Spartinivicinus marinus: one gene and its partner. The main gene of each other region encodes a partner of the protein of the gene in region 2 in a complex. Links are inferred from orthologs where the notes say so. Each region holds a gene or a part of one and is shown on either strand. Other genes may lie near its edges.

The links.
Region 1: the proteins of accB (region 2) and accD are in contact, whole or in part, in a solved structure (PDB 8UXZ), measured with the Escherichia coli proteins. The link is inferred for Spartinivicinus marinus from one-to-one orthologs.

Annotation. Positions count from the first base shown.
Region 1 is NZ_JAPJZK010000001.1:289,776-293,201, forward strand. The notes cover bases 1-2,974. They hold accD (acetyl-CoA carboxylase, carboxyltransferase subunit beta), read right to left. Parts: upstream 2,011-2,974; coding sequence 991-2,010; downstream 1-990. Other genes in these bases: folC (bifunctional tetrahydrofolate synthase/dihydrofolate synthase), read right to left, coding at 1-1,001; trpA (tryptophan synthase subunit alpha), read right to left, coding at 2,183-2,974. Outside these bases: more of trpA, read right to left, coding at 2,975-2,980; trpB (tryptophan synthase subunit beta), read right to left, coding at 2,992-3,426.
Region 2 is NZ_JAPJZK010000001.1:3,453,700-3,456,894, forward strand. The notes cover bases 1-2,743. They hold accB (acetyl-CoA carboxylase biotin carboxyl carrier protein), read right to left. Parts: upstream 1,733-2,743; coding sequence 1,268-1,732; downstream 1-1,267. Other genes in these bases: accC (acetyl-CoA carboxylase biotin carboxylase subunit), read right to left, coding at 1-1,238; aroQ (type II 3-dehydroquinate dehydratase), read right to left, coding at 1,885-2,325; dsbD (protein-disulfide reductase DsbD), read right to left, coding at 2,634-2,743. In the rest of the region: more of dsbD, read right to left, coding at 2,744-3,195. UniProt on the Escherichia coli protein: This protein is a component of the acetyl coenzyme A carboxylase complex; first, biotin carboxylase catalyzes the carboxylation of the carrier protein and then the transcarboxylase transfers the carboxyl group to form malonyl-CoA.

The DNA.
Region 1 (3,426 bases), 3.2 Mb from region 2 along the record:
GCACGCTGAGAATGATGGGCTTGTTTTAAACGTTGTGCCACCATGTGTGCTGCAGCCGGGTTATGAGCAACATCTAAAATCAGTTTAACGGGTTTATCTTTAATCGTTACATGCTCAATTTGCAAACGACCTAATAAGCTAGCACCCATTAAGCCTTTCACTATGGCTTCATAAGGTACTTGTAAAGATAACAGTTGCAGTGTTTGCAAAACAGTTAACGCATTGGTAAAAGGCAACGAAGGATAAGGCAGATCAGGTATTTCACAATCAACCACTTCCCCAGCCTCATCAACGTTTGTTTTGCCTTTAAATATCCAGGTCTTAGTTTGCTGTTCAGCAGTAAAATGCTGTCCTTTACACAACAACTGAAACGGTTCCGTTTCAGCTCGTTGGATAACCGATGGATACAGGGTTTCATCACCGTAGATCAGTGGAATGCCTGATCGAACAATACCGGTTTTTTCCCAGGCAATCGTATTTAACTCATTACCTAGGAAGTTTTCATGGTCCAAACCAATACTGGTCACCACTGCGACATCAGGATCAATAATATTGACTGCGTCTAACCGGCCACCCAAGCCTACCTCAAGTAATACAACATCTAGTGGCTGTTGCTGAAACAACCAAAAAGCTGCTAAGGAGCCAAACTCAAAGTAGGTCAGGGAGATATCTTTCCTAGCGATGTCAACGGCATGAAAGGCGGCGATTAACTGGCTATCCGATACTGGCTGGCCATTAATCACCACCCGCTCGTTATAGCGTAAAAAGTGAGGGGAGGTATATACCCCTACCCGGTAGCCCGCCTGTTGCAAAATTGCCTGCAGCATGGCAATAGTACTGCCTTTGCCATTAGTGCCCGCAACCGTCACTACCCTCTTGCCAAGTTTAGCTGGATTAAGCTGGGTAAAAACCTGTTGAATACGCGTTAAGCCAAGATCAATTTCAGTAGGATGAAGGCCCTCTAACCAAGAGAGCCACTCAGGTAACTGTTTAAACCTCATTTTTAGGTTCTGTTGCAGGTTGTTCTTCCGTATTTGCGGTACTTGCTTCAGCGGCTGGCTCGCTGGTTTCACTGGCTTCATCACTCTGGGGCTGATCAACAGCAGCTGTCGTCTCTTCTTCAGCTGCCACCTCATTAGCAGCCAATTCCGCAGTGAAATAAAAAGTCATTTTTTCTAATAATGAGGCAATTCGCTCACGAAGCTGGCTTCGCTGTAAAATCATGTCAACCGTGCCATGCTCTAATAAAAACTCACTGCGCTGAAAGCCTTCAGGTAGTTTTTCCCGAACGGTTTGCTCAATAACTCGAGGACCAGCAAAACCAATCAATGCATTTGGCTCAGCAATATTAACATCCCCTAACATTGCTAAACTGGCAGAAACCCCACCATAAACTGGGTCGGTCAAAACAGAAATAAAAGGTAAACCCGCAGCTTTTAGTTTTTCCAGTGCAGCACTGGTTTTTGCCATTTGCATTAAGGAAAATAATGCTTCCTGCATTCGCGCCCCACCACTGGCCGCAAAACAAACCAAAGCACAACGCTGCTCCAAACACACATTTACAGCCTGAACAAACTTCTCTCCCACGACAGACCCCATTGAGCCACCCATAAAGGAGAACTCAAAGGCTACTGCAGCCACTGGCACACCTTGAACGGTGCCTTTCATGGCTAATAGTGCATCTCTTTGCCCAGTTTGTTTTTGTGCAGCATTTAACCGGTCTTTATATTTCTTACTATCTCTGAATTTCAGGCGATCTTCCGGCTCTAAGTCTGCAGCAATTTCCTCACGGTTTTCTGGGTCTAAAAAGTAATCTAAACGTGTGCTAGCAGAAATCCGCATATGGTGGTCACATTTTGGACACACATCGAGATTTTCCTCAAGCTTTGGCTGATACAGAATTGCCCCACACTTGACGCACTTTTTCCACAGCCCTTCTGGCACATTACTGTGTTTTTTCGAGCCAGACAAAGACGGCAGATTAAATTTATCTAATAACCAATTAGCCATAAGTTGCTACCTAAAATAACAAAGCGGAGGTGCTAATGCAGAACCCCTATGAATAATCCGGGGCAATACCCTAGCACTTCCGCTACAAACAAAAAATACGATAAAACCCTATATAAGAACGGTTGACGTTTGCTCAAAAATAAGGTTAGAGGCAAACGCCAAACAGCACTTTTTAATCAATTGCTTGACGTATCGAGCCTAGCAGGTCTTTAACCGCAGCAATGGTGGCTTGATCATCAGTACCTGTTGCAATTTTTTTAACAATTGCACTACCAACAACTACAGCATCTGCCGTTTGAGCAATTGCCTTGGCAGTTTCAGCATCTCGAATACCAAACCCGACACCCACAGGCAACTGGGTATATTGCCGAATCCGTGTCAGCTGACGATTGACTGCATCGACATCAAGGGTAGCAGCCCCAGTAACGCCTTTTAAGGAAACGTAATAAATAAACCCAGAGGCACTATCACAAATGGTTTTAATTCTAGTTTCCGCTGTCGTGGGGGCCAGTAGATAGATAATATCTATATCCTTTGCTTTTAGCTGATCAGCCAACGGGCCAGCTTCTTCAGGAGGTAAGTCCACTGTCAAAACACCATCGACACCCGCATCAGCAGCAGCTTCAGCAAATGCTTGATACCCCATCACTTCCACTGGGTTGAGATATCCCATTAATACAACAGGCGTTTGATTATCTCTCTTACGGAACTCAGCCACCATCGCTAATACGTTTGACAACGTAACCCCGTGGGACAGCGCTCTCTCACAAGCCTGCTGAATCACAGGTCCATCAGCCATGGGATCAGAGAATGGAATTCCTAACTCAATAATGTTGGCTCCCGCTTCCACCATAGCATGCATTAATGGGACAGTAAGCTGAGGTGAATTATCACCAGCAGTGACATAAGGAATCAACGCCTTCCGTTGTGTTTTTTTCAGTTGTTCAAAACAAGATTGTATTCGACTCATTGTTCGCCCCGTTAGCTCCAGTCCACGCCATCAATTGCCGCTACGGTATGAATATCTTTATCGCCACGGCCTGATAAATTGACCACAATGACCTGATCTTTTGCCATCGTGGGTGCCAGCTTTTCTACATAAGCTAACGCATGGCTACTTTCTAAAGCTGGGATAATCCCTTCCATACGAGTTAAACGATGAAATGCGGCTAATGCCTCCTGATCAGTAACAGCCACATATTCTGCTCGACCCGTATCTTTTAACCAAGCATGTTCAGGCCCTACGCCAGGATAATCTAAGCCTGCTGAAATAGAGTGGGTATGAATAATCTGTCCAGCATCATCTTCCATTAAGTAAGTACGATTACCGTGCAATACCCCTGGTTTACCAGCGCATAAGGGTGCTGCATGTCGACCTGTGGCTAAGCCTTCGCCAGCCGCTTCTACTCCGATAAT
Region 2 (3,195 bases):
CCATGCACAACCAGCTCATCTAGCGCGTGACGCATTCTAGCCAGGGCAACTTCTCGGGTCTCACCATAGCTAATGACTTTAGCGATGAGCGAGTCGTAATAAGGAGGGACTTTATAACCACTATATAAATGAGAATCGACACGAATTCCAATACCGCCTGGAGCATGGAAGTGTTTAATCTCACCAGGTGATGGCATAAAGGTTTTGGGGTCTTCAGCATTGATTCGACACTCAATGGCATGACCTTTAATAGTGATATCTTCTTGTTTGATACTTAAAGGTTGGCCACTAGCAACCAATAGTTGCTCTTTCACAATGTCGACCCCAGTCACCATTTCAGATACTGGGTGCTCAACCTGAACCCGAGTGTTCATTTCAATGAAGTAGAAATTGCCATCTTCGTATAAAAACTCAAAAGTACCTGCACCACGATAGCCAATTTCAATACAGGCATTTACACAGCGCATAGCAATGTCGTGGCGCGCTTCTTCAGGAATACCTGGGGCTGGTGCTTCTTCAATAACCTTTTGATGGCGACGTTGCAGTGAACAGTCTCGATCACCCAAGTGAATGGCATTACCCTGGCCATCGGCGAGTATTTGAACTTCAACGTGGCGTGGGTTTTCCAGAAATTTTTCCAGATAAACCATTTCATTACCAAAAGCAGCCAAGGCTTCAGATTGGGTAACATTAATTGCACTAAGTAAGTGGGCTTCACTATGAACAACTCGCATACCACGACCACCGCCACCACCAGATGCTTTAACAATAACTGGATAGCCAATATCACGGGCAATGGCAAGAGAGCGCTCTTTGTCACCCGTTAGTGGGCCATTTGAGCCAGGTACGGTGGGAACACCTGCTTTTTGCATAGCTTTAATGGCGGACACTTTGTCACCCATTAAGCGAATCACATCAGGTGATGGGCCAATAAAGGTAAAGCCGCTGTTCTCTACTTGCTCTGCAAAGTCAGCATTTTCAGCTAAAAACCCATAGCCTGGGTGGATAGCGACAGCATCAGTAACTTCTGCTGCGCTAATAAGAGCCGGAATATTTAAGTAGCTTTCAGTGGGGTTGTTTGGACCAATGCAAACGCTTTCATCTGCTAAGCGTACATGCATTAGTGATTCATCCGCTTTAGAGTGGACTGCAACGGTTTTGATGCCAAGCTCTTTGCAGGCTCGTAAAATCCGTAGTGCAATTTCCCCTCGGTTGGCAATGAGTACTTTCTCAAGCATGGTGGGTATCCTGCTACTGTCGAGTCGGTTTAAACGATGGTAAACAGCGGCTGATCAAACTCTACAGGTTGACCGTTTTCCACCAAAATGGCTTCGATTGTGCCTGTTTTGTCAGCTTCGATTTGGTTCATCATTTTCATTGCTTCAACAATACACAAAACATCGCCAGCTTTAACATGTTGGCCAACTTCAGCAAAAGCAGGTGAGCTAGGAGAAGGTGCGCGGTAAAAAGTACCTACCATCGGTGAAGTTACTTGGTGGCCTGTTGGCTTGGCAGCAGGTGTAGACTCTTCTTTTGTTTCCGCTGGAGCTGCTGCCGCAGCAATAGGCGCTGGCGCTGCTGGTGCAGCTATTGCGTATTGAGCAGGAGCAATCATAGGTGAGTTAGCGTGTCGGCTAATACGAACTGACTCCTCACCCTCTTTGATTTCCAGTTCATCAATACCAGACTCTTCTAGTAACTCGATCAGTTTTTTTACTTTTCTAATATCCATAGCGTCATCTCGGATAAATTGAACTTATTGTTGAAGCAAAAACAAAACAGTGACGTACTGATATTTGTTGTGCTTTTACTGGTTTTAAATTTTTGTTTGGTCTTAAGTTTTGCAAAGCGCTAAAAAATGCAGCAGGTGTGCCTCTTTAGCTCTTAGTTTTCTAGCTGTTTGATGGCTGCTTGTAGTGCTAGCTCGTAGCCTTGATTACCCAGCCCGCAAATTACCCCAACAGCAACATCCGAAAAGTAAGAATGATGCCGAAAAGGTTCACGTTGATAGACGTTAGAAAGGTGAACCTCGATAAAAGGAATCTCTACCCCTAATAATGCATCGCGCAGTGCCACGCTCGTATGCGTAAAAGCCGCAGGATTAAAAATAATAAAGTTAACCCCTTCACGCTTTGCGTCATGAATCCGTTCAATTAACTCGTACTCTGCATTACTTTGCAGTGTTTGCAGGTGATGACCATGATCAACGGCCTGAGTGGTCAGGGTCTGGTTGATATCATCTAAAGTAGTTGAACCATAAATAGTTGGTTCCCGAGTGCCTAATAAATTTAAATTAGGCCCGTGCAGCACTAAGATTGTTGCCATAAGTTAAGGCTCTCAGAGTTTGAGCTGTCTCCGCTTGTACTACAAATCATGCCGACTGAGGTCATACTCAACTGCTGCCAGCAGTTACCTTATTAACTGGTTTATGCTGACAGTAACGGGTAATGACAGAGTTAATGATCAAAAATGTAACGGCCGATTGTGCATAAAATGGCAGCCGCTGTCCACTATTTGCATGATTAAAGACTTTGAACGCAAAATCTCTAATATTGTATGCAAGATCGCGTAACTTTATCCATTTTTAGGGCTGAACTGGTAATTATAGAAGCAAATGTTCAAGCTTGCAGGAGTTAGCTGCGATTTAGCGTCGATCTTAAGTGATTTTCCAGGGAGTTAGCGGTTATCTCTCCCTGTACACGAAGATTTGCTAATTCTTCACCGGTTCGGCTGAAGAATAGCAGCGCTGGTGGGCCAAAAATTGAGTATTGTTTGAGCAGCTGTTGTTGGTTTTGATTGAAAGCGGTGATATCAAGCTTGATCAATGAAAATTGGCTAAGAAGAGGTTTCACATTTTCTGCAGGAAATACTTCGCGCTCTATGACTTTGCAGGAAATACACCAGTCGGCATATAAATCAACCATAACAGGTTTTTGCTGATTTTTAGCTTTAGCTAGTGCCTGCTGTAACTCCTGGGTTGTGTAAATTTTAGTGAAGCCCTGGTTGTTGTTGGTAGGGCTTGCGCTCACCTTGCTGGCAAAAGATAGGGGGCGAAGTGGGTCTTGCTGGCCTTGAGCGGCACCAATAATTAAGCAAACCCCATAAATCATCATGACAATACCCAGAGACTGCCATAAAGCAGACCAGCCTTTGGTTCTTTCAAACTGAAGTGCCCCCATATACACAGCACTGCCA